Regions from separate parts of the Arthrobacter sp. zg-Y179 genome, predicted to be linked through region 2. Evidence: predicted binding sites of a transcription regulator. Region 2 holds the regulator's gene; the other holds the start of a gene.
The links. The regulator HrcA, encoded in region 2, represses chaperone genes, less so after heat shock. The targets are predictions, from matches to a motif close to TTNGCACTCGNNNNNNNCGAGTGCNAA.
Positions count from the first base shown of each region.

Region 1: a site for HrcA is predicted at 15,430-15,456, ahead of groES (co-chaperone GroES). Genes of this name have one in related genera too.

Region 1 covers NZ_JAJJOB010000002.1:277,002-299,531, forward strand. The annotation lists gene LOC56_RS01640 (SAF domain-containing protein) at 1-521, shown strand, start outside; gene LOC56_RS16245 (hypothetical protein) at 600-932, opposite strand; gene LOC56_RS01645 (DUF4011 domain-containing protein) at 936-4,781, opposite strand; gene guaA (glutamine-hydrolyzing GMP synthase) at 4,929-6,518, opposite strand; gene LOC56_RS01655 (DUF3817 domain-containing protein) at 6,511-7,017, opposite strand; gene LOC56_RS01660 (SURF1 family protein) at 7,014-7,832, opposite strand; gene LOC56_RS01665 (PTS sugar transporter subunit IIA) at 7,927-8,433, opposite strand; gene LOC56_RS01670 (glycerol-3-phosphate dehydrogenase/oxidase) at 8,508-10,232, opposite strand; gene LOC56_RS01675 (GuaB3 family IMP dehydrogenase-related protein) at 10,297-11,436, opposite strand; gene guaB (IMP dehydrogenase) at 11,568-13,085, opposite strand; gene groL (chaperonin GroEL) at 13,300-14,910, opposite strand; gene groES (co-chaperone GroES) at 14,993-15,289, opposite strand; gene LOC56_RS01695 (siderophore ABC transporter substrate-binding protein) at 15,624-16,565, shown strand; gene LOC56_RS01700 (iron chelate uptake ABC transporter family permease subunit) at 16,765-17,673, shown strand; gene LOC56_RS01705 (iron chelate uptake ABC transporter family permease subunit) at 17,666-18,682, shown strand; gene LOC56_RS01710 (iron ABC transporter ATP-binding protein) at 18,717-19,475, shown strand; gene LOC56_RS01715 (hypothetical protein) at 19,472-20,845, opposite strand; gene LOC56_RS01720 (hypothetical protein) at 20,842-21,183, opposite strand; gene LOC56_RS01725 (hypothetical protein) at 21,319-22,530, opposite strand, start outside.
Region 2 covers NZ_JAJJOB010000007.1:252,499-261,939, forward strand. The annotation lists gene lepA (translation elongation factor 4) at 1-1,608, shown strand, start outside; gene hemW (radical SAM family heme chaperone HemW) at 1,605-2,837, shown strand; gene LOC56_RS08405 (DUF4870 domain-containing protein) at 2,907-3,335, opposite strand; gene LOC56_RS08410 (DUF3097 family protein) at 3,453-4,301, opposite strand; gene hrcA (heat-inducible transcriptional repressor HrcA) at 4,523-5,536, shown strand; gene dnaJ (molecular chaperone DnaJ) at 5,642-6,781, shown strand; gene LOC56_RS08425 (16S rRNA (uracil(1498)-N(3))-methyltransferase) at 6,783-7,550, shown strand; gene LOC56_RS08430 (GerMN domain-containing protein) at 7,566-8,537, opposite strand; gene LOC56_RS08435 (PhoH family protein) at 8,919-9,441, shown strand, end outside.

The DNA of each region.
Region 1 (22,530 bases), on a different contig from region 2:
TGCCGGCCGGTACGGTGCTGGACTCCGGGACGCTGGAAACTGTCCGCCTACCGGCTGAAGCCATCCCTCCCGGTGCCCATGAACAGCCGGACGCGCTGGTGGGCCGGCGCCTCGCTACACCGCTGTTGCGCGGCAGCCCCGTCACGGACATTTCCCTGGCCGGTGCCGGCCTGCTGGCCGGTGCCCCGCCCGGTTCCGTGGCCGTGCCGCTGCGCCCGGCCGACCCGTCCGTCCTCGATCTGCTGGGGCCTGGACAGCTCGTCAACGTAGTTGCGGGTGCCGAAGCCGCGTGGACGGGCGCCGAGCCGGGACAGACGGCGGAGGACGGCAGCAGTGCGGTGGTGCTGGCGTCCTCGGTACCGGTGCTGTGGGTGTCCGGCGGTGAGCCCACGGGTGCCGGCTGGCCAGGCAACGGCGGCGGTGAGGGCCTGGTTGTGGTGGCTGCTGATCGGGAGAACGCAGCCCGCCTCACAGCGGCTTCGGGGAACGAAGGGATCTACCTTGTCTTGACGGACCGCTAGCCGTACCGAGACATCGCGTTAGTTACACCGGGTGATGGGGTGCATGCCCTCCGTAGCCGCGGCACGGCCAGACGCGGCCTAGCCCCAGTGCGGAGGACGCTGCTCCCGCAGCCAGGACTCACTGTCTTCCGTGCTGTCGCCCCACGCCCGGGGATCATCTTCCTTGGCGATGATAGGCAACAGCCCGGCAGGCCCGCCGGGCCCGGGCGAAACGGCCCGGCGGTTTCCGCGCCTGCGGGTGCCGTGCGTGGCGCCGTCCGTGACGCCGTCCTTGGCGCCGTCCGTGGACGGACGTTCCCCCGCTGCAGCCGCTTTGCCGGCCTGCTCCGCCGCTGCGGCCGCCTTGCCGGTCCGCTCGGCCGCGGCGGTCTCATCCGCCGCGGCCTTCCCAGCCACGGGTTCCTCAGTCATCGCTCACTCTCCTGCTGCGTCGTCCGGGACGGATCCCGACCTCCGTTCGCGCATGCGGCTGCTTCCGTGCGGAGTCACGGTTACCTGCGGAGCGGAGCCGGCTGCTTCCTCCGTGCCGGTCTCGGCGGTATCCGTGCTGCGGGGAACGGGCTTCTGCCCGACAGGAGGATCCGGCAGCTCAAGGAAGCGGCTCACGAGGTCGGCACAGGCTGACGGGTCGCTGAACACCTCGATGGTCCACAGCGGCATATACCGCCAGCCGCGCCGCTCAAGCAGCTGCGGCCGGAGCCGGCTGCGTTCGCGGACGGACATGGCGCGGTACCGTTCGGTGCCGTCGGACTCGATCGCCAGCGGGGCCGGCGTGCCGGTCGGACCGGCCGAGTGGGGAGCCGCAGCGACAATGTCGATGGCGCCGTCGTAGTGGTCCCAGACCTTGGCGCCGCGTTCCCGCAGGCGGCCCACCAGATCCGCAACCAGCGGATCCTCCTCCATGATGCCTCCGGCAGCGGGGATTTCCTCCCTGGCGGTTTCCGGATCGAGCTCCCGCTTGATGAGCTCGTAGAAGTCCAGGGCGCCGTAGCCGAGCCGCGTGCGGTCCAGGTCTGCCGGCTGGAAGCAGGTCAGCACATGCTGCTTGTAACGTGCCCGGGTCATGGCCGTAACGAATTTCTTGCGTCCGTCAGGTGCCGACAACGGGCCGAAGTTGTGCAGGGCACGCCCGTGCGGGGTGCGCCCGAAGCCGAGGGAGAAGATCACGCAGTCCCGGACCATGCCCACGGCGCGGTCCACCGGCACTACCCGGAAGGATTCGGACTTCGCCGTGAAGAAGTCCGCAGCCCAGGGGAAGTTGGCCATCTGGACACGGATGGCCTCGGCTACCCGCACCGCGTGGCGCGGGCTGGCGGTGATGACGCCGAGGGACTGGTGCGGGCGGCGGCGGATGTGTTCGAAGACCAGGTCAACCACGCGGTTGACCTCAGCTGCGACACTTTCCACGCCCTCATGGTCAGCGCTGGGCATTCCGGTTCCGTCCGGCAGGTATTCCACGGAGAGTGCGCGGTGGCCGGTGGTGACCTCGTCTGCACTCGGGACCATGGAAAGGCGCCCGCCGTAGAAGGACTCGCTGAGCTGGCGCAGCAGTGCCTTGTCGGTGCCGCGGTAAACGGTGGACAGGCAGCGTGTCGGCAGGACGCGTTCAAGCGCCTCGAAGGCGCTGAGCAGCTCAACGTGCTGCTGGGCTGCACCGGCCGGCTCAACACCGATGGTGAACGGCCGCGGTCCGCCCAGGCAGCTGTCACCGAAGGCAACAACCTGCGAGGCGCGGGCCAGCGCCGGGACTGCGGACTGCAGGCTGGTGGATTCGGCATCGAGGAGGACCACGGTGTCGAAGCGGCGGTGTTCGGGCAGTACCATCGGCAGCACCAAGGGGCTCGCAGCCCACACCGGCAGCAGCGAGGACACGAGTTCCTCGGACTGCAGGCTCAGGCTCTCCAAGGACAGCTCGCCGTCCTTGAGCAGCTCGCGCAGGTCCTCGGCAGCACCCTTCGCAGCCTGAACGCCTGAGCGCCAGCGCGATGCAAGGCTCCAGCGCAGCCGGGCTGCGCCCGAGGCGATGTGGGCGTTGTCCGCGAGCCGGTACTCCGCTTCCAGGCGGCGCAGGCTGTTGCCGTCGGACATGGCCAGGTAATCGTCGCCGCTGATCATGGCTTCGAGGGCGGACTGCCACCATGCCAGTTCCAGCTCGTACCCAACGTGGCGGGGCTGGACCTCGCGTGCGCTCAGGTCATCCAGCAGTTCACCCAGGCCCTGGGCCCGCATCTCGTCGAGCAGCAGGGTCCGTTCGGGCAGCGTTTCCAGGGTTTCCCGGTCCCCCGCGAGCTGGCTGAGCTGCTTCTCGAGTTCGTCGAGCTGCAGGGATGCCAGGTCGGGGTGGAGCGGCGTCTCGGCCAGGATGCCGGTCAGGGTATCCAGCTGGCGCTTGACCAGCAGGTAGGAACGGTTGATCTCGGCCAGGCCGGTGGGCACCGAGGGGTGACGCTGGGTGGTGGCGTAACGGGTCCAGACGGCGCGCTGCTGCTGGACCTCGGCCAGGGAGGCGTGCAGGTCGGAAATATGCACACCGGGCCGGACGTATTCCTTGGCCACGCGCCGCAGGCGGGAACGGGTCATGGAGCTCATATCGATCCCGCGTTCCCGCCGCCAGGACGAAGACGCGGTTGCCGAGATCAGGTCGGTCACCGGGCGGTCGAAAATGTCCGGGGTGAACTTGTCCAGGCTTTCCCGCACGGCTACCAGCAGTTCCAGCTGTTCGCCCCACTGGGCAAATGTTTCGCCGAGGCGGATTTCGGAGTGCTCGGCCACGTCCTGGACCTTGGCGCGCAGCGCAGGCAGGTCCGCCGCAAGGGTCTGGGTCAGCGCATACGCTTCTTCCGTTTCCTTACGGTTGAGCAGCTTGGCTCCGTACCACGGGCTGGTGGTTGCTGCCCGGCTGAAGCTGCCGAGTTCGGCGGCCCGGCGCAGGCGGCCGGAGAGTTCGGTGCGGTCGGTGATACTGTCCAGGACGCTCCGCTTGAGCCGGACGGTGGTGGCCGGCGCCGGGTTCATGGAGGTCAGCTCGGCCAGGGACTGCATGGCCTGGTAGGGCGAGCACCCCCAGCGGCGGCGGACGTTGTGCAGCGACTTCACGTGGTCGCGGAGCTGGTGACGGTTTTCGAGCAGGACCTTGTGCAGGCTGTCCAGTTCCGGGGCCTGCGCCTTTTCGTTGCGCACGATGGCCCGGACCAGCTGGTCCTTCAGCTGCTGCTGGGTGAGGCCGGCGTTGGCCTGCAGCACCAGGGAGCCCAGCTGCATCGCGTCCAGCTCGGAGACGAACTGGTTCAGGGTGCTGCGCCGTTCCGCCACTACCAGGACGGATTTGCCGGCGTTGGCCAGTGCCGCAACGGCGTTAAGCGCCGTCTGGGTCTGGCCCGTACCGGCCGGCGCGGAGACTACCAGCGACTGGCCCGCATTGATCAGGTCCAGGACTTCCTGCTGCTGACGGTCGGCGTCGAGGATCAGCAGTTCATCCGCGGGATCCCGCTCATCCAGGGCCGGCAGGTCCAGCGGTTCGGGGATGGCCGGACCGGCGGAGCCGTCCCGGGCAGCGTCGATCAGCGCACGGAGGATCGGATGGGCCGGGTCCAGCGCCGGATCCTCGCTGAGGTCGGACAGGTCGGCAAAGGTGGAAACCAGCAGCCGGTGTTCAATGTTGATTCCACGGACGCTGCCGGTGACGGCGCGCAGCTTTTCCAGCACGGGGTGGGGATCAAAGCGGGCGGTGCCGTAGGCGAGGCGGGTGAGCGCGTCGACGTCGATGTCCAGGCCCTGCTCATGCTGCAGGTGGCGGACCAAAGCGGGGTTCAGCGCCGCCTTTTCGGTCAGCTGCAGCTCATAGTCATCCTGTGAGGCGTGGACCGTCAGCGCAACGGGAGTGAGCAGCACGGGAGCCGTCAGGGACTCGGGGCGCAGCGCTTCATCGGAGGCATAGCGCCAGGATGCGGTGCCCGCGGCCATGTAGCCGACGTCGATGCCGCGGTCGGTGCCCAGCTCGTAGATCTTTGCGCGCAGCAGGCGGCCGGCCTTCATGGCGGCGCCGTACTGGTCCGGGTCCCGCAGCAGGGTCGACAGGCGGGTACGCCGGCCGGCGAGCAGCTGGGCCAGACCGGACGGGTGCGCGTGCGTCAGGTCGATGCTGTTGGCGGCGGACGGCGTGAAATGGAGCAATGTGTCCGTTCCGGCGTGCTGTCCCAATTGTCCCAGCCACGGCAGCAGGAAGTCCGAGGGATTCTCCCCGGTATTCTGCTCAGACACTAGTGCCCTCTTTTCTGCACTTCCGCGCGTTCTCGACCAAATTGGCATACCTTCAAAACTATCGCGTCGGGGAGGGTTTCCCGAACATAGCAACGCGGGGGACAAAACCGAGGACGGCCGAAACGGCCGTCCTCGGTCCCCTTTACGCTATTCCCACTCGATTGTTCCCGGCGGCTTGCTGGTTACGTCCAGCACCACGCGGTTGATTCCGTCCACCTCGTTGGTGATGCGGTTGGAAATCCGGGCCAGCAAATCGTACGGAAGCCGTGACCAATCAGCTGTCATCGCGTCTTCGCTCGAGACCGGACGCAGCACGATGGGGTGCCCGTAGGTACGGCCGTCGCCCTGGACGCCGACGCTGCGGACATCGGCCAGGAGCACTACCGGCATCTGCCACACTTCGTCGTCGAGGCCTGCACTGGTCAGTTCGGCGCGGGCGATGGCGTCCGCGCGGCGCAGCAGTTCCAGCCGCTCGTGCGTGACCTCGCCGACAATGCGGATGCCCAGCCCGGGGCCGGGGAAGGGCTGGCGGCCCACGATCTCGGCCGGCAGGCCGAGCTCGGCGCCGACCGCACGGACCTCGTCCTTGAAGAGCGCCCGCAGGGGTTCCACCAGTTCGAACTTCATGTCCTCCGGCAGGCCGCCCACGTTGTGGTGGCTCTTGATGTTGGCTGCGCCTTCACCGCCGCCGGACTCGACGACGTCCGGGTACAGGGTGCCCTGCACCAGGAAGCGGATCGGCTCACCCTCGGCTTCGGCCTTGGCCATGATGGCCCGCTCGGCTTCTTCGAAGGCGCGGATGAACTCGCGGCCGATGATCTTGCGCTTGGTCTCGGGATCGGAGACCCCGGCCAGGGCGCTCAGGAAGCGTTCCTGCTCGTTGGCGACGTAGAGGTTGACGCCGGTGGCTGCCACGAAATCGCGTTCAACCTGCTCTGCTTCGCCTTCGCGGAGGAGCCCGTGGTCAACGAAGACACAGGTCAGCTGGTCCCCCACGGCCCGCTGCACCAGGGCAGCGGCTACGGCGGAGTCGACGCCGCCGGACAGGCCGCAGATCACGCGGGCGTTGCCTACCTGGGCGCGGATGCGTGCAACCTGCTCTTCGACAATGTTGCCGGTGGTCCAGCTGCGTTCGAGCTTGGCGCCCTTGAAGAGGAAGTTCTCCAAGACGGCCTGGCCGTGCGCGGAATGCTTGACCTCGGGGTGCCACTGCACGCCGTAAAGGCCTTTAGCCTCGTTGGCGAAGGCAGCGACGGGTGCGCCGGCGGTGCTGGCCAGGACGTCGAAGCCCTCTGGTGCTTCCTGCACGCTGTCGCCGTGGCTCATCCAGGTGTTCTGCTCGTCCGGGGTGCCTTCCAGAATGGACCGGGCGCCGCCGATGACGCGTGCGTCGGTGGAACCGTACTCGCGCAGCCCCGTCTTGGCGACCTTGCCGCCCATGGCGGCAGCCATCGCCTGGAAGCCGTAGCAGATGCCGAAAACCGGAACACCGGATTCGAACAGCTCTGCATCAACCTTGGGGGCGCCTTCGGCGTACACGCTGGAGGGTCCGCCGGAGAGAATAATGGCAGCTGGGTTCTTCGCGAGGAGCTGCTCGGTGCTGTAGGTGTGGGGAACCACCTCGGAGTAGACATCGGCTTCGCGCACCCGGCGGGCAATCAGCTGGGCGTACTGCGCTCCGTAGTCCACAACGAGGACGGGCCGCTCTTCAATGGGATCTGTCGCGGGATTAGTCACGTTTCAAGGATAGTCGGCCCGCCCCCGGCCATGCACACCGGGCCAGGGTCCGCCGGCTGCGGGCCGCCGGCGGACCTCTCCCCCAGTATCCCCTTGCCGCGTCAGGAAGCGCTTCCCGCTCTGCCAGCACCTGTTTGTGGATCCGTCCTTCGACCACAAAGGAGAGGAACGGCACAACGCCGCCAAGCGCAATCAGGATGAACTTGGAGAACGGCCAGCGCATCAGCTGCCACAGCCGGAAGTCAGAGAGCAGGTAGACCACGTACATCCAGCCGTGCAGGATGAGCACGCCGATGGAGAGGTTGACGCTGCCGACGATGATCTCCGTGTCAAAGCCGTACTTGGCGATCATCTCCACGACGAGGGCGAGCAGCAGTACACCGGTCACATAGGAAAAGACCTTGTAGAACTTCAGGGCGGAACGAATCTGGGCGTGGGTACCGCCGAACCGGCGCTTCTTTTTCCGTGGGGCTTTGGCGGTGCTTGCGGATTCGCTCACTTGGTTACCTCGCTGCTGGGATGATCGTTGTCGGGTTCGGTTGCTTCGGCGGAGTCGTCGTCGTACTCGTCCTCATATTCGTCGTCCTCGAAGCTGCGGTTGTGCTCGTCGGCAACCAGGCGCCACCACAGGAAGACGGAGAAGCCGGCGAAGACGATCCACTCCAGTGCGTAGAAAATGTTGAGCCAGTTGACCGGGGTTTCCTCCGGCTGGGCGCTCACGTCCACGGTTTCCATGCCGCCTGCGTCGACGGCGGCGCCGTCGACGGTGATTTCCGTAGCCGTGACGAACGCCGAGTAGGCGGGCGCGTCCCAGAGGTTGATCAGTTCGGCGGTGGAAAGCGCGGTAACCCGGCCGTCCTCGGGCGTCGCGGGCAGCGGGGCCTCGGAAGGCAGCAGGCGCCCGACGACGGCGGCCTCGCCGGCCGGCGGCTCCGTGACGTCTTCCGGGTCGGAGACCCAGCCGCGGACCACCGGGATGAATTCGCCCGAGGGTGCGCCGTCGACGTTGAAGGCGGTAACCGCCCAGTAGCCCATCTCGCCGTCCTGGAGCCGCTCCTGAACGAGGACGGACTTCTCCGGGTCGAAGGACCCCGTGAAGGAAACCATCTGGTCCGCTTCGGTTTCATACATCGGCTTACCCGGGGTGAAGGCCTCGGTCAGCGGCCGGACGTCCTCGGTGGCGCGGGGCTCGCCGGACTCCTCCGATTCGGCACTGGAAAACTGCCATTGGCTCAACAGCACAAAGACCGTCGAGATGACCAGGGCAAAAAGCAGGCCGGCGATCCAACGCGGCTGCAGGGCAGTTTTGAGCACTCGTTAACGGTACTTCGTCAAGCTGTAGAACACCCAATGCCGGTGTGCGGCCGCTTCAGCGGTCAAACTCAGTGTTCAAACTCAGCGTTCAAACTCAGTGGTCAAAAAAGACCAGGGAGGAATTGATCAGCTCGGCAATCACCTCTGCGTCATTGGCCCGGCGCAGGGAATCCCGGAAGGAGGGCCGGAACAGGGACCGGGCCAGGGTGGCGAGGACCTCCAGGTGCTGGGAGAAGGAGGCCGCCGGCGTCGCAATGAGCAGGACCACCGTCGCCGGCCCGTCGGCTGCTCCGAAATCCACGCTGTGGCCGTAGCGGGTGATGCCCACTGCGATGGAGGTTTTCCGTACGTAGTGGCTGCGGGCATGCGGGACGCCGATCCCGCCCGGCAGGCCGGTGGCCATTTGGTGCTCCCTGGCGCTGACCTGTTCGAGGAACCCCTCGAGATTGCTGATCCGGCCGGAACGGTACAACCGCTCGGCCAGCTGGGCGGCGGCGTCGTATCTGTCTGCCGCCTCCATGCCGAGGATCACCAGCCCGGGTTCGGTCAGCACCGCCCCGGCTTCGTTAAGGGTGAGTTCTTCATTCCGGGGTGGTTCCAAGGGGTGTTCAGCGTCCGGTGCCAGGTGTTCGTTCAATGGGCTTTTCTGCATTTCCGTTGGTCCGTGGTGCCGCGCTAGATGCGCGGTGCTATGTCCTCGGCCGCCAGGCGGGCGGCGTCGGCACTCTTGTCATCCGGTTGTTCCTGGCTGCGGCGTTCGGCGTCGACCCGTGCAAGGTAGTGGGCAACTTCGCTTTCCACGCGTTCGAGGTCCCAGCCCAGCAGCGGCGCCATCAGTTCGGCCACCACCGGCGCGGCCGAGACGCCCCGGTCAAAGGTTTCAATGGAGATGCGGGTCCGCCGGGCCAGGACATCCTCGACGTGCCGGGCGCCTTCGTGCGTGGTGGCGTACACAACTTCCGCGCGCAGGTAGTCGTCGGCGCCGGGCAGCGGTTCCGCCAGGGACGGGTCCGCCTTGATGATCTCGAGCAGGTCGTCACTCATGGAGCCGTACCGGTTGAGCAGATGCTCCACCCGCACCACGTGTACCCCGTACTCGTCCGCGGTGCGGTGCCGGCGGTTCCACGCCGCCTTGTAGCCCACGGCACCCAGAAGGGGGATGGTCGAGGTGCAGCTCTCTGGAACCTTTTCATCCAGTGCCCGGGCCGCCTCATCCACGGCGTCCTTGGCCATCACCCGGTAAGTGGTCCATTTGCCGCCCGCAACCACCACGAGTCCCGGCACCGGGTGGGCCACCACGTGTTCACGCGAGAGTTTGGCAGTGGAGTCGTTTTCCCCGGCGAGCAGCGGCCGCAGTCCCGCGTACACACCTTCAACGTCCTCGCGGGTCAGCGGCGTCTTCAGCACCAGGTTCACATGCTCGAGGATGTAGTCGATGTCTGCCGAGGTGGCCGCCGGGTGGGCCTTGTCCAGATTCCAGTCCGTGTCGGTGGTGCCGATGATCCAGTGCCGCCCCCACGGGATCACGAAGAGTACGGATTTTTCCGTCCGCAGGATCATGCCGACCGTGGACTGGATCCGGTCCTTGGGAACCACGAGGTGGACGCCCTTGGAGGCGCGGACCTTCAGCTGCCCGCGGTCCGTCACCATGGCCTGGGTTTCATCCGTCCAGACGCCCGTGGCATTGACCACCTGGCTTGCGGCGATGTCGAACTCGTTGCCGGTTTCCTGTTCGCGGACGCGGGCCCCGACCACGCGTTCGCCCTCGCGCAGGAAGTCGACGACGGCGAGCCGGTTCACCACTGCGGCACCGTAATGTGCTGCTGTGCGGACCATGTTGGCCACGTACCGGGCGTCATCCACCTGGCCGTCGTAGTACCTGATGGCACCCACCATGGCGTCGTCCTTCAGGCTCGGGGCCATCCGCAGTGTCTGGCTCCGGGTCAGGTGCTTCTGCCTGGGCACCCCGCGGGAGTTTCCCGAGGTCATGCCCATGGTGTCGTACAGGAAAATGCCGGCGCCCACGTACGGCCGCTCGATGAACCGCTTCGTCAGCGGATACAGGAACGCCACGGGCTTCACCAGGTGCGGAGCAATCCGCTGCAGCAGCAGCCCGCGTTCCTTCAGTGCCTCCTGGACCAGCGCGAAATCGAGCATCTCCAGGTAGCGCAGGCCGCCGTGGATGAGCTTGGAGGAACGCGACGACGTTCCCGACGCCCAGTCCCGGGCCTCCACCATGCCTACTTTCAAGCCGCGCGTCACCGCGTCCAGCGCCGCGCCCGCCCCGACTACGCCGCCGCCGACAATCAGGATGTCCAGCTCGTTGCCGGGCGCGGTGGTTGCCCGGAGCTTGTCCATGGCATCTGTGCGGTACTCGGGGCTCAGGGCGTCTGCAGTCATGGTCCAGGTTCCTCTCTAGGGTCCTGACGTAGCTGCGTCCACTCTAGGGGCTGGGCGCCGGTATTTACAGGTTGTACTGGTAGGGCGACACCAGCACTTCGATGCGCTGGAACGCCTTCAGGTCCGAGTAACCGGTGGTAGCCATTGCCCGGCGCAGCGCACCCATGAGGTTGGAGGTGCCGTTGGCGTGGTGGGACGGCCCCCAAAGGACCTCCTTCAGCGGTCCCACGGTGTCCAGCCGGACCCTGTCGCCGCGCGGCAGTTCGCTGTGGTGTGCTTCCTGCCCCCAGTGCCAGCCCTGGCCGGGTGCCTCTTCGGCACGGGCCAGCGCGGAACCGAGCATCACGGCGTCGGCGCCCATGGCGAAGGCCTTGATGATGTCGCCGCTGGTACCCATGCCGCCGTCGGCGATTACGTGCACGTACCGTCCGCCGGACTCGTCCATGTAGTCGCGGCGGGCCTCGGCGATGTCGGAGATGGCCGTGGCCATGGGGGCGTGGATGCCAAGCGCGCGCCGGGTGGTGGTGGTCGCGCCGCCGCCGAACCCGACGAGGACGCCGGCCGCGCCGGTGCGCATCAGGTGCAGGGCCGGGGTGTAGCCGGCGGCTCCGCCGACGATCACCGGAACATCGAGTTCGTAGATGAACTGCTTCAGGTTCAGCGGTTCCACGGTCTTGGACACGTGCTCGGCCGAAACGGTCGTGCCGCGGATGACGAAGACGTCGACGCCGGCGGCGAGGACGGTCTTGTAGAACTCCTGGGTGCGCTGCGGAGTGAGCGAACCGGCAACCGTCACGCCGGCGTCGCGCATTTCGGCCAGGCGGGAGCTGATCAGTTCGGCCTGGATCGGTGCGTTGTAGATTTCCTGCAGGCGGCGGGTGGTTGCAGGATTGAAATTGTCGTTGCTGAGGGCGGCGATTTCGTCCAGCAGCGGTTCCGGATTCTCGTACCGGGTCCACAGACCCTCGAGGTTCAACACGCCGAGTCCGCCGAGCCTGCCCAGGGCAATGGCTGATGCCGGAGACATCACCGAGTCCATCGGGGCGCCGATGACCGGCATCTCGAACTGGTAGGCATCGATCTGCCAGTTGATGGACACATCCTGGGGGTCACGGGTGCGCCGCGAGGGCACAATCGCTACGTCATCCAGGGAGTAGGCTCTGCGCCCATGCTTGCCACGGCCAATTTCTATCTCGTTACTCACGTTCCCTAGGTTATCCCAGTGCGCGGCGTCGGCCCGAAAGCTCCCGGTATCCGGGGCAGATCCTGGCACTTAAACCCCGAAGGGCAGCTCCAGCGCGTACGCAGGGGCTGCCCTTCGGCAGGTAAGCCGGGTTAGCGGCGTCCGTAGTTCGGCGCTTCGGCCGTCATCATGATGTCGTGCGGGTGGGATTCCTTCAGCCCGGCCGGGGTGATCCGGACGAACTTGCCCTTGGCCTTCAGCTCTTCAATGGTGCGTGCACCCGTGTAGAACATGGTCTGGCGCAGACCGCCGACCAGCTGGTGCGCCACGGCGGAAAGCGGTCCGCGGTAGGGCACCTGGCCTTCAATGCCTTCCGGAATCAGCTTCTCGTCGCTGGGGACGTCGGCCTGGAAGTACCGGTCCTTGGAGTAGGACGTGTTCTTGCCCCGGGACTGCATGGCCCCGAGCGAACCCATGCCGCGGTAGGACTTGAACTGCTTGCCGTTCACGAAGACCAGGTCACCCGGGCTCTCCGCGGAGCCTGCCAGCAGGCCGCCAAGCATTACGGTGTCGGCCCCGGCCACGATGGCCTTGCCGATGTCGCCCGAGTACTGCAGGCCGCCGTCGGCGATCAGCGGGACGCCCGCCGGGATGGCTGCCTTGGAGGCTTCGTAGATGGCGGTGATCTGCGGGACGCCCACACCTGCGACTACGCGGGTGGTGCAGATAGAACCCGGCCCCACGCCTACCTTGATGGCGTCGGCGCCGGCGTCGATCAGGGCCTGGGCGCCTTCGCGCGTGGCTGCCTGGCCGCCGATGATGTCCACGTGCGCTGCTGCCGGGTCCTTCTTGAGGCGGGCAATCATTTCCAGCACGCCTGCACTGTGCCCGTTGGCGGTGTCCACCACGAGGATGTCGACGCCGGCCTCGACCATGGACATGGCGCGCTCGTAGCCGTCGCCGAAGAAGCCGATGGCAGCACCGACGCGCAGGCGGCCTTCGTCATCCTTGGTGGCCAGCGGGTACTGCTCGGCCTTGTCGAAGTCCTTGACGGTGATGAGGCCCTGCAGCTTGCCGGCGTCGTCCACCAGTGGGAGCTTCTCGATCCGGTTCTTGCCCAGCAGTTCCATGGTTTCCGCGGCGCTGATGCCCACCCGGCCGGTGATGAGCGGCATGCGGGTCATGACCTCTTCGACCTTGCGGCTCGGGTAGTCGGCACGCGGAATGAAGCGGGTGTCGCGGTTGGTGACAATACCCAGCAGGGTGTTTTCGGCATCCACCACCGGCAGGCCCGAAACGCGGAAATGCGCGCAGAGGTCGTCGAGTTCCTGCAGGGTGGCGTCGGGGGAAATCGTCACCGGGTTGGTGATCATGCCCGATTCGCTGCGCTTGACCCGGTCAACGTGCTCGGCCTGGTCCGCGATGGAAAGGTTCCGGTGGATCACGCCCAGGCCGCCCTGCCGGGCCATGGCGATGGCCATGCGGGATTCGGTCACGGTGTCCATCGCGGCCGAGAGCAGCGGCGTCTGCACGATGATTCGCTTGGACAGGCGGGAGCTGGTGTCGGCTTCAGAGGGAATGACATCCGTCGGGCCGGGCAGCAGGAGGACGTCGTCGTAGGTCAGGCCGACGAAGCCGAACGGATCGTGTTCTGGGTACTGCTGACTCAAAGCTGCGCCTCTTTCGGGGATGAGAGGAAGGAAAAGGCCCGATTTAGCCTGTACCTATCGTAAAACGAAAGCGGTCCCGCCCCTATTCCTCCCCGAAGGTATATACCGCCTGTGAGGGATGCCACGGCCAATAGCAAAGGCCCCGCTCCCGGAAACGGGTTCCGGGGGCGGGGCCGAGGCCGATTTCCGCACGCGGGGCGCGGATCAGGGCTGATTAGTGCTGGTGACCGTGGTCGTTGTCCTCTTCGGCCGGCTTCTCCACCACGAGGGCTTCGGTGGTGAGCACCAGCGAAGCGATCGAGGCGGCGTTGCGCAGGGCCGAGCGGGTGACCTTGACCGGGTCGATGATGCCGGCGGCAATGAGGTCTTCGTACTCGCCGGTGGCGGCGTTGAAGCCGTTGTTGACTTCCAGCTCACCGACCTTGGCAACGACGACCATGCCTTCGGAACCGGCGTTCTCGGCGATCCAGCGCAGCGGCTGTGCCAGTGCACGGCGGACCAGGCCGACGGCGGTGGCGGCGTCGCCCTGCAGCTTCGTCACCTCCGGATCAGTGTCCAGTGCGCGTGCAGCGTGGACCAGTGCGGAACCGCCGCCGGCCACAATGCCTTCTTCGAGTGCGGCACGGGTGGAGGAAACAGCATCTTCGATGCGGTGCTTCTTCTCCTTCAGCTCCACCTCGGTGGCTGCGCCGACGCGGATGACGCCGATGCCGCCGGACAGCTTGGCGAGGCGTTCCTGCAGCTTCTCGCGGTCCCAGTCCGAATCGGTGCGCTCGATCTCGGCACGGATCTGTGCCACGCGGTCGGCGACGTCGGCTTCGGAGCCGGTGCCGTCAACAATCGTGGTGTTGTCCTTGGTGACCGTGATGCGGCGGGCGGAGCCCAGCACCTCAAGGCCAACCTGGTCCAGCTTCAGGCCGAGGTCGGGGCTGACCACCTGGGCGCCGGTGAGGGTCGCGATGTCCTGCATCATGGCCTTGCGGCGGTCACCGAAGCCCGGGGCCTTGACGGCGACGACGTTCAGGGTGCCGCGGATCTTGTTGACCACCAGGGTGGACAGGGCTTCCCCGTCTACGTCTTCGGCAATGATGAACAGCGGCTTGGAGGTCTGCAGAGCCTTTTCCAGCAGCGGCAGGAACTCGGCGACGGAGGAGATCTTGCCGGAGTTGATCAGGATCAGCGCGTCTTCGAGGACGGCTTCCTGGCGCTCCGGGTCGGTCACGAAGTACGGCGAAAGGTAGCCCTTGTCGAACTGCATGCCCTCGGTGATAGCCAGTTCGGTCTGCGTCGAGGAGGACTCCTCGATCGTGATCACGCCGTCCTTGCCGACGGTGTCGAAGGCCTGGGCCAGCAGTTCGCCGATCTCGGTGCTCTGCGCGGAGATGGCTGCAACGTGCGCAACCTGGTTGCCTTCAACTTCCTTGGCGTTCTCCAGCAGGCGCTTGGCAACGGCGTCAACGGACACCTCAATGCCGCGCTTGAGCTGCCCGGGGGCAGCACCGGCGGCAACGTTGCGCAGGCCTTCCTTGACCAGGGCCTGTGCCAGCACGGTGGCCGTGGTGGTGCCGTCGCCGGCAACATCGTTGGTCTTGGTGGCTACTTCCTTGGCCAGCTGTGCGCCGAGGTTCTCGTACGGGTCTTCCAGCTCAACTTCACGGGCGATCGTAACGCCGTCGTTGGTGATGGTGGGAGCGCCCCAGGTCTTGGCCAGGACGACGTTGCGGCCGCGCGGGCCGAGGGTCACCTTGACCGTATTGGCGAGCTTATCGACGCCGGCTTCCAGCGAGCGACGGGCGGAGTCATTGAACTCCAACTGCTTTGCCATGTGTGTGTCCTTTCCGACAACTACATCTGCACCTACATCAGAAAACCCCGGCCAGAATCGTGGCCGGGGTTTTCCAGGGGAACTACTTTACGACGACGGCCAGCACGTCGCGGGCGGACAGCACCAGGTATTCCTGGCCGCCGTGCTTGACTTCGGTGCCGCCGTACTTGGAGTAAATGACTACGTCGCCTTCGGCAACGTCAACCGGGATGCGGTTGCCGTTGTCATCAACGCGGCCGGGTCCAACTGCAACTACTTCACCCTCCTGGGGCTTTTCCTTTGCAGTGTCCGGGATAACGAGGCCGGAAGCAGTGGTCTGCTCGGCTTCGAGGGGGCGGACAACAATACGATCCTCAAGGGGCTTAATAGAGACCGACACTCGGGCTCTCCTTTGCGTAGTTTCTAACGGAATGGGGCCGTTGGTCTGGCGCTGGCCGTCGTCGCGGTGCCGGTTCGCGCTTTCCCTTCGGGAGTTAGCACCCTCACGTTCGGAGTGCTAACTCAGACTTTATGCAACGGTTAGCACTCGGTCAAGGCGAGTGCCAGCGCGTACCTCATCTGGGCCCCTCTCCCCCGTATTGGCGGGCAAGCAGATGAAGAAGGGATTTGCTTAGGTTGTCCTAACCGGGATAGTTTTCATCTGCGCGCACCATTAGAAAACATTTCTGTGTCCTAATCCCCCGATAGGCACATCGAGTCTCACCGGAGCCCCCATGATCACGAAATCCCGCCTGCTGGCCGGAACCGCCCTTGTGTCCCTCCTCGCCCTCAGCGCCTGCTCCACTGAAGCAGCAGAAGCCGACGTCGAGTCCGCACAGCCCTCAACCGTGACGGTTGAGCACGCCCAGGGAAGCACCGAAGTTCCGGTGAACCCGGAGACCGTCTACACCTTCGACCTCGGTGCCCTCGACACCATGGATGCCCTCGACATCGATGTCGACGGCGTGCCGGCCGCCAACTTCCCGGACAGCCTCTCCCAGTACGGCGCCGAAGAGATCACCAAGATCGGCAGCATGAAGGAGCCCGACTTCGAAGCGATCAACGCCGGCGCTCCGGACCTGATCATCATTTCCGGCCGGGTTGCCGATTCCTACGAGGAATTGAGCAAGATTGCCCCCACCATCGACCTCAGCGTCGACAACGCCGATTCCTGGAACTCCTTCAAGGAAAACACCCAGACCCTCGGCACGATCTTCGAGAAGGAAGACCTGGTTGAAGAGAAGCTGGGTGCCCTTGAAGGCAAGGTCGAGGACACCAAGGAACTGGCCGCCGACGCCGGCAACGGCCTGATCGTTATGACCAGCGGCGGGGAAATGACCGCCTACGGCGCAGGCTCCCGCTTCGGCATCATCCACGACGTCCTGGGCCTGGCACCGGCCGCCGAAGTTACGGGCGAGGGCAAGCACGGCGAATCCGTTTCCTTCAACTACATCGCGGACACCAATCCGGACCACCTGTTCGTTATTGACCGCGACGTAGCCGTCGGCACCTCCGGCGAAGCCGCCTCCGCCGTGCTCGACAACGAGCTGGTCAAGAGCACCAAGGCTGCACAGAACGGAAACATCACCATGCTGGATTCCGCCAGCTGGTACCTGGTCGGATACGGCCTGAACAACGTGGACACCATGGTTAATACCGTCCACGACGCTCTCTAGCCGCACCTCTGCGCTCCGTGGCCCGGCACCGCCCGTGCCGGGCCACGGCGGAACTGGATACCGATATATGACTGCCCCCGCCGTGCCGGCTGAGAAACCGGCCCCCGCGTCCGCCGCCGCTCCTTCTGAACGGCGGCGCTTTCTGCGTTCACCCGCAGCACTGGTCCTAGGGGTCTGCGTTGTCGTTCTGCTGGCGGCCGTGAGCCTTTTTGTCGGCGTCGGCGACCTTTCACTCGCCTCGCTGCTGTCCGGGGATCCCACCACGCACATGCTGTTCTGGGTCAGCCAGCTCCCCCGCACGCTGAGTATTGTCCTGGCGGGCATGGCGCTGAGCGTGGCCGGCCTGATCATGCAGCTGATGGCACGGAACAAGTTCGTGGAACCCTCCACCGTCGGCACGGTGGAATCGGCCCAGCTGGGGATCCTGGCCGTGACCGTGCTGCTGCCGGGCGCCTCCATGTTCCTGAAGATGTCCACGGCTTCGGTCTTCGCCGCTGCAGGAACTGCACTCTTCCTGCTTATCCTGCGCCGGATCCCGCTGCGCAACACACTGATCGTGCCCCTTGTGGGCATCATGCTCGGCGGCGTGATTTCCGCCGTCACCACTTTCTTCGCCTACCGCACCGACCTCCTCCAGACGCTGAACAGCTGGATGATCGGCGACTTCTCCGGCGTCCTGCGCGGCCGCTACGAACTGCTCTGGATTGTCGGTGCGCTTACCCTGATCGGCTACCTTGCCGCGGACCGTTTCACGGTCGCCGGCATGGGGCAGGACTTCACCACCAACCTCGGCCTGAACTACAACCGGGTCATGGCGCTCGGGCTGGTGATCGTCTCGCTCATCAGCGCCGTGGTGGTGGTCAGCGTCGGCTCCATCCCGTTCCTGGGGCTGATTGTGCCCAACCTGGTGTCCCTGCTGATCGGTGACAACGTCCGCCGGGCCGTGCCCTGGGTCGCCGTCTTCGGAGCGGGCTTCGTCCTGCTCTGCGACATCATCGGACGCACCATCCGCTACCCGTATGAAATCCCGGTGGGAGTAGTGGTCTCCGCCGTGGGCAGCGTCATTTTCCTGTATCTCCTCCTACGCAAGCGCGGTTCCCATGCCTGAGACATCCACCAGCGCACTGCCTGCAGCACTTACGGAGCACCGCCGGCGTCCCGTCCGGACCGTTTCCGCCGGGTTCTGGATCATCACCCTCGGCCTGGTCGCCGCAGCACTGGTTGCGGTGTTCATGACCATCGAGCTGCGCGGAAACCTGGGCTATGCCCTGCCGCGACGGGCTGTGAAGGTGGGCTCCATGATCCTGGTGGCGTACGCCGTCGGGGTCTCCACCGTCCTGTTCCAGACGGTCACCGCCAACCGGATCCTCACGCCGTCGATCATGGGCTTCGATGCCCTCTATGTGCTGATCCAGACGGTCCTGGTGTTTGCCCTGGGCGGCGGTGCCCTGCTGTCGCTTGGCGCCCCGATCCGCTTCTGCCTCGAAGTGCTGCTGATGGTCGGGTTCTCGTTCCTGCTCTACCGCTGGCTGTTCACCGGCGGCGGGAAATCCCTGCATCTGATGCTGCTGGTGGGAATTGTCTTCGGCACCATGTTCCGCGGCTTCTCCTCGCTGCTGCAGCGGCTGATCGACCCGAGCGAGTTCATCATCCTGCAGGACCTGTTCTTCGCCAGCTTCAACAATGTCGACGCCGCCCTGCTGGGCTACTCCGCCGCCGCCGTCGCGCTGGTCAGCGCCGTCGCCTGGCGGATGCGCCACTCCTTCGACGTCCTGGCCCTGGGCCGCGAAACCGCGGTCAACCTGGGGGTGGACCACAAGCGCGCAGTGACCGCCACGCTGATCATCTGCTCGGTGCTCGTTGCGGTGTCCACGGCCCTTGTCGGACCGGTGACCTTCTTCGGGCTCCTCATTGCGTCCCTGGCCTACCAGCTCTGCGCCAAGTTCCGGCATGCCTCGGTGCTGCCGATTGCCGTCCTGCTGGGAATCATTGCCCTGGTGGGCGGCCAGCTGGTGCTGGAGCGGATCTTCGACTTCGACACTGCGCTGAGCATCGTCATCGAGTTCGTGGGCGGCATCGTGTTCCTCATCCTGCTTCTGAGGGGAAACGTGAAATGACCCTCCCCCTGCACCGCGTGAAAGGCTCCTCTTCATGATCTCCGTCAACGGCGTCACCAAGCGCTATTCCTCCGCCGTCGTCGTGGACGGGGTGAGCTGCGAGATCAAGGAGGGCGGCATCACCTCGATCATCGGGCCCAACGGCGCGGGCAAGTCCACGCTGCTCTCCATGATCAGCCGGCTGCTGCCCATGGATTCCGGCACGGTTGCGGTGGACGGGCTCGACGTCGTTTCCACCCCCGGCCGGGACCTGGCCCGGAAGATGGCGATCCTGCGCCAGGACAACCAGCTCACCGTCCGGCTGACCGTTCGGGACCTGGTGGGCTTCGGCCGCTACCCGCACAACGGCGGCCGGCCGGGGCCCGAGGACAAGGTCCACATTGAGCAGGCAATGGCCTACCTGGACCTCACGGCGCTGGCGGACCGGTTTGTGGACGAGCTCTCCGGCGGGCAGCGCCAGCGGGCGTTCATCGCCATGGTGCTGGCACAGGACACGGACTACCTGCTGCTGGATGAGCCGCTGAACAACCTGGACATGAAGCACTCGGTGGAAATGATGCGGCTGCTGCGCCGGCTCACGGACGACTTCGGGAAGACCGTGGTGCTGGTCATCCACGACATCAACTTCGCGTCCTGCTACTCCGACGACATCATTGCCATGTGCGACGGCCGGCTGATCCACCAGGGACCGCCGTCGGCCATCATGCAGCCGGACGTGTTGAAGGATATCTACGAAATCGATATCCGGATCGAGGAGATCGACGGAAACCGGATCGGCGTCTATTTCGCCTAGCCGCTGGTGCTGAAGTCCGGCAGCTCCGGCAGGATCAGGGGAATCCCCTCCACCGAGGCATGGATGAACCGGACCAGCACGTCCCAGACCACGTCCGAAGGCGTAGGCTCCAGTCGGACGTTTTCCCCCGGACCCGGCGTCAGCCGATACTGGCCGGCAGGTCCGGCGTTCACCCAGCCGAACCATGCTCCGGTACGCTCCTCCAGCACCTCCCACTGCGTCCACGGCTGCTGCCACATCCGGGTCCCGGCTTCGTCCAGGTCCTTGGGCGCGATGGTCCGGGCGTCCTCAAGCCGGTCCAGATAATGCTTCTTCGGCAGGATCAGTGCCTGGTGCGGGATGCTCCAGGCCGGAGACAGACCCACCCAATCCGCTATCAGCTTCGGTACGGCATTGGCCTGCGTGAGGCGAACGAACAGTTCGTCGGAACCCAGCTCCGCATCGGACGGAAGGGATGCAGAAAACAGCGACGGCGCCGTGGTGACTTTCGCAAGGCCGCCTCCGATCCACGCCTGCATCACGGATCCCCCGGACGCACCCGAGGCTTCGACCAGGAACGCTGCGTCATTTCCCCGGGTGGGTGTCAGGAACAGCTCACCGGCGGAGGTCAGCGTGCCGTCAGCGGTGAGCAGTCCGGCCGACTGCAGCTGCAGCGCGGCGGCATCCTTCCGCTGGAACCGGCCCAGCCGGGTCCTGTCCGCGAGGGTGTCGAGCAGCTCGAGGGAGGCAATGGAAAATACATCCCCGGTTTCGCGGTACGGCTGCGCACCGGCGATCCCGGCCAGGTCCTCGACGCCGGCTCCCAGCCAACGGGAGGCGAACTCGTCGCGCCGGGGTTCCTGCGGGGCGATGCGGTCCAGTTCAGGCTGTTGTCCGCTGTAGGGGACGGCTTCCGGCACTGAGCCGTCGATTCTGATATCGGCGACCATCTGCTCGAACAGCAGCTTCATTCCGATGTGCTGGTCAACGGTGTAGCTGGCAGTTGCCTCGAGTGCGTATCCGCCGGCCATCCAGATCCAGCGGTCCACGCAGACGGGATGCGGGCCTACCTGATGGACAAACCGCTGGCGGCGGCCCGTGACAGACGTGCCGTCTGCCGTGGACGCCCAGAGATCATGGGAAACGATCCGCACATCCTCAAACTGTTCCAGGGTTGAGGCGAGAGCCGCCGTCGCGTACCGGGCAACCGACGCCCGCCCGGCGGGTGCCCACCTCAGAACCATATTCGGCCGGAAGGTTCCCGCCGGGACAGGTGGATGTGCAACAGCCAGCATGCCTCCCGGAGCCTCGATCCGCTCCCAGCCGTCCGGGCGCGGCAACGCAAAAGAATCGAGCAGCTCATAGCTGAATCCCTCGGTGGCCATACTCATGATTTCCCTTCCCCGTTCAGGAACTCTCTGGTGAACCGGTCCTCGCCGCGGGCCATGAGCCGGTCCACTTCCTTCATCCACTCCGGTTGCAGAAACTTCGGCATCCAGAGCCAGCCGAGCATGCCGATACCCTGGCAGGCAAACATAACGAGGGTATAGGGAACCGAAACCGCTTCGTTGTCCGGCACAAAGTGCAGGGCTGACAGGAGCATCAGCCATGCCCCCAGATAGGTGCATGCGAGGGACGGCTTTCCCGGGAAAAAGCCGTCAAGGACAATCAAGCCCACAAACTTTTTCCGGTAGAGCAGGATTCCGCCGATGAAAAGGAGGAGACCCAATGGAAAAATCATGGCAAGGAGTGCCCAATAATTCGTTTCAGTTTCCATTGCGTTCCCCTGTCTTGCGGCGCGGCACCCTGCCACATGGGTCTGCCGTACGGATTCGCCGGAGTGGCTCCGATCACAAACTACCGGTTATTTGCCGAAAAGCTTATTCCAGCAATCCCCTGCAGCTTCCGCGACATTTTCCGCTGCCTTGCGTGCAGCCTTGCCTGCGTCTGATTTCATGAGGTCCGTCTCCATGAAATCATCCACCCCGGTCATGGCCAGGTCTGCCAGGGCATCCTTAGCTGATTTGCCGCCCAGGAAATCAAACTCCACCGAAGTGACAACCGAGATCCCGATGCCGATAGCGGCGCCCGCCACGGTTCCCACCGGTCCGCCTACTGCTGTCCCGATCATTGCGCCGGCCCCTGCCGCGGCCAGGTCGATTCCGACCTTGGTGCCGCCTTTTACGGCACCCATGGCGTCCGCGCGCTTGTTCAGTTCGTCAGGGTCCATGCCGGGATTTTCCTGCAGGAGTTCGTTATAGGCATCCTGCCGCTCGTCCTTGACGGTCAAACCGGCCGTCACGAGAGTCAGTGCACCGCCGCCTATTTTGAAGCCCTTTGCGGTGTTGGTCAGCTCTGAGAACTTACCCGGGGTGGTAGCCCATTTGGACCCGCCCTTATCCACCCTGTTCTTGTAGTGGTCCCAGGTGTTGTACAGCAGCTTGCTGGGTAGGGGCCTGGGCTCGAACGTATTCACTGAGGTGAGCTTCCATATCCCGTCACTGACCCACCGTCCTCGTGCCATGTGCCGGATCCGCTCGGCGGACGTCCCGTAGCGGACGTAGACAGGCTTGGCTGTGGGAACTTTTACGACGGTCTGGCGTGAGGTCGCGAGCTTGGCGGCGGCACCCACAAATCCGGTCACGGCGGTGCCCCATTTACTAGTGACCTCATTGACGAACGGATCATCCCCGAGGACGACAGTGAGCAGTTTTGCCGCTGTTTTCTCCTCAAGTGCCCGATAATCGTTCGCGAGGGCCGCCACCTGGGCTGGCAGCAGCAGGTCGACCGGCGGCGGCGGGGCGAGAGGGTCAGCGGGCGCCAGGCATTGGGTTGCTTCCTGCTCGGCACGGGAATTGGCCGCTTCCACCCGCAGCATCAACTGATCCCTGCGGATTTGGAGCCAGCGGATGTCCGACGCGAAGGCCAGCAACGTATCGCCTGCTTCTTTGGCGGTCTGCTCCAGCAGCTCCGCGTGCGGTGTGACCGTCCTGAAGACGTCCACGATCTCGGCCGCGCCGTCGCCCTCGTAATGCGCGTTCAGCTGCTGCCAGGTGTCCGCAGCGTCTTCGACGCT
Region 2 (9,441 bases):
CAGTCCTACGCCCTGAACATGATCGACACCCCGGGCCACGTGGACTTTACCTACGAGGTTTCCCGTTCCCTGGCCGCCTGCGAAGGAGCAGTGCTGCTGGTGGACGCCGCCCAGGGTATCGAGGCGCAGACGCTGGCGAACCTTTACCTGGCGATGGAAAACGACCTGACCATCATTCCGGTCCTGAATAAGATCGACCTCCCGGCGGCGCAGCCGGAGAAGTACGCCGAGGAACTGGCGAAGCTGATCGGCGGCGATCCGGCGGACGTACTGAGGGTCTCCGGCAAGACCGGTGTTGGCGTTGAAGCCCTGCTGGACCAGATTGTCCGCGAGATTCCGGCACCGGTGGGCGACCCCAATGCTCCCGCCCGAGCCATGATCTTCGACTCCGTGTATGACACCTACCGCGGCGTCGTCACCTATGTCCGCGTGATCGACGGGTCGCTGTCCCCGCGCGAACGCATCCAGATGATGTCCACCCGGGCCAGCCATGAACTCCTCGAAATCGGCGTCAGCTCTCCCGAGCCCACCCCGTCCAAGGGCCTGGGCGTCGGAGAGGTGGGGTACCTCATCACCGGTGTGAAGGATGTACGCCTGTCCAAGGTCGGTGACACCGTCACCAACCTCGCCAAGCCGGCCGAGAAGTCACTCGAAGGCTACGCCGACCCCAAACCCATGGTGTTCTCCGGGCTGTACCCCATCGACGGTGCCGATTACCCGGTGCTGCGCGAGGCGCTGGAAAAACTGATGCTTAACGACGCCGCGCTGGTGTACGAACCGGAGACGTCCGCGGCTCTGGGCTTCGGCTTCCGGGTGGGCTTCCTGGGCCTCCTGCACCTGGAAATCACCCGTGAACGGCTCGAGCGCGAATATAACCTCGACCTGATCTCCACCGCACCCAACGTGGAGTACGAAGTGACGCTCGAGGACAAAAAGGTGGTCACTGTGACCAACCCCAGCGAGTACCCCGAAGGCAAGATCAAAGAGGTCCGCGAGCCGATGGTCTCCGCCACGATCCTGGCGCCGAACGAATTTGTCGGCGCCATCATGGAGCTGTGCCAGGCCCGCCGCGGTGTCCTGGGCGGCATGGACTACCTCTCCGAGGACCGGGTGGAAATCCGGTACCGCCTGCCGCTGGCAGAGATCGTTTTCGATTTCTTTGACATCCTCAAGTCCAAGACGCGCGGCTACGCCTCCCTGGACTGGAAGGCCGACGGCGACCAGGTCGCCGACCTGGTCAAGGTGGACATCCTGCTCCAGGGCGAGCAGGTTGACGCTTTCAGCTCCATCACGCATAAGGACAAGGCTTACGCCTACGGCGTCATGATGACCGGCAAGCTGCGTGAGCTGATCCCGCGGCAGCAGTTCGAGGTGCCCATCCAGGCAGCCATCGGTTCCCGCATCATCGCCCGCGAATCCATCCGCGCCATCCGCAAGGACGTGCTTGCCAAGTGCTACGGCGGCGACATCAGCCGTAAGCGCAAGCTGCTGGAAAAGCAGAAGGAAGGCAAGAAGCGCATGAAGATGGTGGGCCGCGTGGAAGTTCCCCAGGAAGCCTTCGTGGCTGCGCTTTCCTCCGACGAGTCCAAGGACAAATCCAAGAAGTGACACCCAGTGCACTGCCCCTCGGAGACCCGGCCCCTGCCGACGGTCTCCTCCCCGCACAGGCCGCGGACGGAGCAGCGGAGCGGAACTTCGGACTCTACGTCCACATTCCGTTCTGCTCCGTCCGCTGCGGCTACTGCGATTTCAACACGTATACGGCCACCGAGCTGGGCGGCGGTGCGTCGCAGGCAGCCTACGGCGGAACGGCGGCCCGCGAGGTGGTCTTCGCCGCGGACGCCCTGCGGCGTTCGGGACTGCCGGAACGCCGGATGGGCACTGTTTTCTTCGGTGGCGGCACGCCCACGCTGCTCCCGGCGGAGGACCTCGCGCTGATTCTCCGCACCGCCGTCGACCAGTGGGGCCTGGCTCCCGGCGCCGAAGTCACCACCGAAGCGAACCCGGACTCCGTCACGCCGCAGTCCCTGCAGCTGCTTGCCGACGCCGGCTTCACCCGGGTTTCCTTCGGTATGCAGTCCGCCGTGCCGCACGTGCTGGCAGTGCTGGACCGCACGCATACGCCGTCGCGGGTCCCGCAGGCGGTTCAGTGGGCGCGCGACGCCGGCCTGCACGTGAGCGTTGACCTCATCTACGGAACCCCCGGCGAGTCCATGGCCGACTGGAAGCACTCGCTCGAAGAGGCGCTGAGCTACGAGCCGGACCATATCTCCGCCTACGCGCTCATCATCGAGGAAGGGACCAAGCTTGCCGCCCGGATGCGGCGCGGCGAGGTACCGCCCATCGACGACGACGACCATGCCGACAAGTACGTGCTGGCGGATGAAATGATGACCGCCGCCGGGCTGAACTGGTACGAGGTCAGCAACTGGGCGCGCACCCCCGAGGACCAGTGCCGCCACAACCTGGCCTACTGGCGCAGTGATGACTGGTGGGGCGTCGGCCCGGGAGCCCATTCACATGCCGGCGGCGTCCGCTGGTGGAATGCCAAGCATCCCACCGCCTATGCCCAGCGGATCGCCGCGGGGGAGTCGCCCGCCGTCGGGCGGGAGACCCTGGACGCCGATACCCGGTACGTGGAAGACGTTATGCTGCGGACCCGTCTCGCCGAAGGCCTGGCCCTGGACCGGCTGCGTGAGCCCGGCAGGCTTGCCGTGGCGGGGCTTATGGCGGACGGACTCGTGGATCCGCGGGCTGCGCTGACCGGAAAGGTGATCCTCACCCCCGCGGGACGGCTGCTGGCGGACGCGGTGGTCCGGCGGCTGCTGCCGGACTGAGTTCCGAGGCGGTGCCGGCGGCGGACCTGCCCTGCACCGCTACTGGATGCGGCGCTGCTTCCTGCGGCGTTACTGGATGCGGCGCAGGTTGAGCGGGTAGCGGTACGGCCGGCCGCGGTTGCACTCAATGCCTGCAATCACCGAGGACACGGCAACGTAGACCCAGATCATGGCATTGAGCACGGCGAAGAAGCCGCCGATCTCGGGAATGAAGGACAGTGCCCAGACCGTCAGGGCAGCAATGCTGGGCGGGAGCGTGAAGTTCAGGGCTTCCTTGGACTCCTGTGCAGTGAACGGACCGCGGTCGCGGAACACCAGGTAAATGATCAGCGACGGAACAAAAGCGAGGATGCCCCCGAAGTGCGCCAGAGTTGCCCACTGCCGGTCCTCGGACGCGGTCAGCGGCAGTGCATTGGCCGGGGCGCCCTGGTAGACGGGACGCTGCGCTCCGCCGTGTTCTTCAGGTCGGGGGCGGTGGTTCTGGCGTGTGTTGGACACGGCGTTTATTCCTTTTGGCTCATGGTGACACAGGGTCGGTCCGCTACTACGTATTCCTCAAGGGTACTGGTTCGCGCACTTCCTAAAGGAAAGGAGGCAGGCAGTGCGATGCGCGTCTCACCCGGGAACGGTCAGGAAATCGATGACTTCCTCCACCCGTCCGAGCAGTGACGGTTCCAGGTCCGCATAGCTGTTCACCTGCCCCAGCAGCTTTTTCCAGCCCATTGCGACGTCGGTGTGGTCCCGGTGCGGCCAGCCCAGTCCCTGCAGGATGCCGGTTTTCCAGTCCAGGTGACGGGGGACCACCGGCCAGGCGGTACGTCCGATCACGGACGGCTTGATGGCCTGCCAGACATCCACGTACGGATGCCCGACAATCAGGACATTGCCCGGCGCGCCGGGGGAGGTCATCGCCTCGGCGGCGATGCGCGATTCCTTGGAGCCCGGAACCAGGTGATCCACCAGGATGCCCAGCCGGCGTCCCGGGCCCGGGGCAAACTCCCGAACCGCGGAGTACAGGTCATCGACGCCGTGGAGGGGCTCGACGACGATTCCCTCCACCCGCAGGTCATGGCCCCAGACCTTTTCCACCAGTTCGGCGTCGTGCTTGCCTTCCACCCAGATACGGCTGGCGCGGGCGGTGCGGGCGCGCTGGTTGGCTACGCGCACGGAGCCGGATGCCGTGCGGGCCGGACCTGCCTTGGCTGAAGCAGCAGCCGCGGGCACAACTTCCACCGGCTCGCCCTCGAGCAGGAAGCCGAAGCCGAGTTCGAAGGATTTCTTTTTTCCGCGCCGGTCTTCGAGCACCATCAGGTGCAGTCCGCCGGATTTCTCCACGCGTACCACCGCGCCGACCCAGCCCGAGGCCACGTCCTCAAGGACCAGGCCGGTTTCGGCGCCGACTTTGCGCAGGACGGTCCGGGCCGGCGCGGTGATGTCCTGCGGACCCCAGGAAAAGCTGGACACGGAAGTTGCCTCACTTACGGTTCTGATCGGGCGGAATCCGCAGCAGGCCACGGGTTCCTCAATGCTAGCAACGCTGCCGATCCGTACTAGACTTGGCACTTGAACACTGTGAGTGCTAAACGTCCGGCGCTCTGCCCAAAGATCACACCGCAGATCACGACGCAGATCGCCACGCAGGTCAAAACGCCGATCAAACCGCCGATCAACAGGGAGGGAAAACCATGAGTGAACCACGCCGACTCGAGGTCCTCCGCGCCATTGTTGAGGACTACGTCCATTCGCGCGAGCCCGTGGGATCCAAGGCACTCGTGGAACGCCACCACCTGGGCGTTTCCTCGGCGACTATCCGCAATGACATGGCCGCCCTTGAGGAAGAGGGACTGATCACCGCCCCGCATACTTCCGCCGGGCGCATCCCCACTGACAAGGGCTACCGCCTGTTCGTTGACCGGATTTCCGACGTCAAGCCGCTCTCGGCTCCCGAACGCCGCGCCATCCAGTCGCTGCTGGAGGAGGCCGATGACCTCGACGATGTGATGGACCGTACCGTCAGGCTGTTGTCCCAGCTGACCAACCAGGTGGCCGTGGTGCAGTACCCGCATCTGGGCAATGCCAAGGTCCGGCACATTGAATTTGTCCTGCTGGCACCGGCACAGGTGCTGGTGGTGCTCATCTCGACCACGGGCCGGGTAGAGCAGCGGGTCATTACCGTTCCGCAGCCGGTGACGGAGCCGGACCTGATGGACCTGCGCCAGCACTTCCTGGCCGCGTTGGCAGGCACGCCGCTGAGCAGCATCACCAGCCAGCTGGCCAATGCCCTAGCCACCGTGCCGGCCGAACGCAGGCGCGTCGGCAACTCCCTGGGCCACTGCCTGGAGCAGCTGGCGGGCATCAACCGCGAGGACCGCATGGTGATGGCAGGGACAGCCAACCTGGCCCGCTCCACTGTAGACTTCCCGCTGACTATCGGTCCCGTGCTCGAAGCGCTTGAGGAACAAGTGGTGATGCTCCGGCTGCTGTCCGAGATGGAACAGGATGCCCGCGGCGTTGCCGTCCGGATCGGACGGGAGAATCCGCACGGCGGATTGTCGGAAGCATCGGTGGTGGCTACGGGATACGGTCCCGACGCCACCGCGAAGGTCGGCATTCTCGGCCCCACACGGATGGACTATCCCACCACCATGGCGGCCGTGCGTGCGGTGGCCAGGTATCTGTCCCGAATACTGAACAACTAACGCGGTCCCCAGCAGTGACGGACCCGCCCGCCGGGGAACCGGCGGGAACCCAACCTCCGCCTTCAAAGTTTGAAGGCACGCAATACAGGAAAGCGATGTGCACGAGTGAGCGATCACTACCAGGTTCTGGGTGTCGGACGAGACGCCACCGGTGAAGAAATCAAGAAGGCGTACCGGAAGCTAGCCCGCAAGCTGCACCCGGACGTCAACAACGCTCCGGGTGCCTCGGACGAATTCAAAGCCGTATCGCACGCCTACGAGGTTCTTTCCGACCCGGAAAAACGGCGGATCTACGACACCACGGGCAACGAGAACGGCAACGACAACGGCTTCGGCGGCGGCGGCTTCGGTGCCCAGGGCTTCGGCTTCCAGGACATTTTCGACACCTTCTTCGGCGGCGGCGCCCCGGGCGGTGGACGCGGACCGGCCTCACGCAGCCGACGCGGACAGGATGCCCTGATCAACGTCCGGATCGACCTCAAGGACGCTGTCTTCGGCACCAACAAGAAGATCGACGTCGACACTGCAGTCGTCTGCCCCACCTGTGACGGCTCCTGCTGCCAGCCCGGAACCTCCCCGCGCACCTGCGACATCTGCCACGGCACCGGTCAGGTCCAGCGGGCCGTCCGATCCATCCTGGGACAGGTCATGACCTCGGCGCCCTGCGGTACCTGCAACGGCTTCGGCACCGTTATCCCGGACCCCTGCCACGAGTGCTCGGGAGAAGGCCGCGTCCGCAACCGGCGCACCCTGACCATCAAGATCCCCGCCGGCGTCGCCACCGGTACCCGGATCCAGCTCGGCGGACAGGGCGAAGCCGGGATGGCCGGCGGCCCCGCCGGCGATCTCTACGTGGAGATCCGGGTCAACAATGACCCGACGTTCCTCCGCGACGGCGATGATCTGCACGCAACACTCACCATCCCCATGACGGCCGCAGCGCTGGGAACCACGGTTGCACTGGAGACCTTCGACGGCGAACGTGAAATCACCGTGAAGCCCGGCACCCAGTCCGGCGAGGTGTCCGTCCTCAATGACCTGGGCGTCACGCACCTGCGTGGCCACGGCCGCGGCGATCTCCGGGTGCACCTGCACGTGGAAACCCCGCAGAAGCTGGACTCCGAGCAGGAGGAACTGCTCCGCCGGCTCGCCAAGCTGCGCGGTGAGGAATACAGCGAAGGAAAGCTGAACAGCTCCGGCAACGGCGTCTTCGCCAAGCTGCGGGACCGTCTGGGCAACCTCTGAGATGACCAACCCGATTTTCTTCGGTGACCCGGCGCAGGTGGCGGCGGCCGGGCCCGGAGACATCTTCCGCCTAGAGGGGCCGGAGGCGCGGCACGCGGTGTCGGTGAAGCGCCTCGAAGCCGGTGAAAGCGTGGACGTGGTCGACGGCGCCGGACGCCGGCTCACCGGCACGGTGACGGAAACCGGTGCGTCCCTTCTGGAACTGCGGGTGGCAGACGTTCTCGACGAACCGGTTGCCCCCGAACGGTTCCTCCTGGTGCAGGCACTGGCCAAGGGGGACCGGGACGAGCAGGCAGTGGAAGCCGCGACGGAGCTGGGAGTGGACACCGTCATCCCGTGGCAATCCGACCGCAGCATTGTCCGGTGGCGGGCCGAGAAAGCGGCCAAGGGACAGGCCAAGTGGCAGGCCCTCACCTTGGCCGCGGCCAAGCAGTCCCGCCGTTCCCGCATCCCTGCGGTGGAGCCCGCCCTGGACAGCCGTGCCCTGCCGGCCCGGCTGGCGGAACTTGACCTTGTCCTCGTGCTCCATGAGGAGGCCGATGTACCGCTGGCGGATGCGGTGCGGGACCTCGGCAGGCGCGGTCCGGACGACGCCTCCGCATCCATTGCGGTAGTCGTAGGTCCGGAAGGCGGCATCAGTCCCGCCGAGTTGGAAGCGCTGCGCGGCGTCGGGGCCGTCGCAGTCCGGCTGGGACCGCACGTGCTGCGTTCCTCCACGGCGGGGCCGGCGGCGCTGGCCGTGCTGCATCAACTGCTCGGCCGCTGGTAGAGGAAGCCCGCCCGGCTAGTGCCCCGGATCCTGCGGGGAAGCAGAGACCGTAATGCGCTTGGAATCCCCGGCGGTCTCCTGCCCGGTGTAGTAGACCCGAAGGCTGTATTCACCCGGGGCGAGGGAAGCAGTGAAGCTGAATTCGCCGGTCTTGCCGGGCGCCTTGTCCAGTTCCACGCTGCCGGAAGCCGCAGCCCCGGATGACGGCCTGCCGTCCACTATGGGTTCGGCCCGCCAATGCAGTTCAGTCGTCTGCGCCACCGCAGTTCCGCTGACCTCGACATCCGTGCCGCGGATCTCCGATTCCTGCGGATCAATCACCCAGATCGGTGCCACCAGTGCGGGGTCCCTGTTCAGGGGCTCCTCCAGGGGGACATGGCCGAACGCGCGGTACCCCTCCTTGCCGTCCACCAGGATCGCCACGCTGCTTTCCTGTCCCACGGTGGTCAAATCCGCGTTGGCGGCTGCCGCCGTGGCGGTGTAGACCAGCTGCTGCACTGCACGGTGGGCCATGCCTGAGTCAAGGGAGCCCTTGAACGCATCCGAGGAGATGTCCACGGTAATAACGTTCTTGCTGGAAATGGAGGCGGTGACACTGTCCGCCGCGTGCCAGGGAGTGAAGTAGTCCTGGTCCAGCGGCTTGTCCGCCGTCATGGCCTGAACTGCCTCACCGATGGGATCACCGGTGTTGTCCGAGTGAAGGAACTCACGGTAGAGACTGACCGTCGAGTCGTTTCGTCCCAGCCAGTACACCGGCATGAGGGTTCCGACGGAACTCGCTTCCGCCGGCGGGGAGACGGTCATGGGAGCAGCGGCGGGGGCCTCGCCGGCGTCGAAGGACGAGGGCATCGTGATGGTGGGATTCTCGGCTACAACGCCGCATCCACCCAGCCCCAGTGCAGCCGCGGCCACCAGCGAACCGGCCAGGAAATACCGCTGGCTAAGCCCTCGGAGACAGGACGTTGCGTTGTTGGATCCGGCGTCCATCCATCCTCCTAAGGGGTAACTCGAAAACGTACGTCTTCAACCTTTGCACATGCTTTGGGGCCCGCCCGCGCTGTGGACGGGCCTGCGCCCGGACTGAAACACGATTGAGACATCACCGTTGCGGGGCCGAGATAAAACCGGATGCTGTTCCGTGCGCCGGGGGGTGCATCAAGTAAGATTTAGGTAGCGTGCGGTGCGCGGCGCGCAGAGGCCGCACCCGGGCTCAGGGGAAATAATCGCCCGCATCAGGGCGTTTGCTTTCGTGGGACGGATACCTGAACCAACCGTCACCACCGTAAAAAGTTCGATGAACTTTTAAAACCAGACTCTATAAGGGGCGATGAAAGGCCTGAAAGGGCCGTCTATATGACCGAATCTTCAATGGAAATCGGCACCGTTCGGCTGGACAACCAGACAATAGTCTTTGACTCCACGGAACACATGGTCCAGTCGCTGGGTGCCAACGATGAGGCGCTCAGGATCATTGAGACGGCAAATCCCGAGGTAAGCCTGATGGTGCGCGGCAACGAACTGTCCGTGTCCGGCCCCGCCGCGGAGGTGGAGCAGACCGTACGCCTGGTCAATGAAGTCCGTGTACTGGCCCGTCACCAGACCCGGGTCACACCGCAGGTTCTCGAGCAGTTGATCAGCATGCTCAAGGACCAGAGCACGCACCGCCCGGCCGATGTCCTTACGCAGAACATCCTCTCCACCCGGGGCAAGACCATTCGGCCCAAGACCCTGAACCAGAAGAACTACGTGGATGCGATTGACCGCAACACGGTTGTTTTCGGCATCGGTCCTGCGGGCACCGGCAAGACGTACCTGGCCATGGCCAAGGCGGTGCAGGCCCTGCAGCAAAAAGAGGTCAACCGGATCATCCTCACCCGTCCGGCCGTGGAAG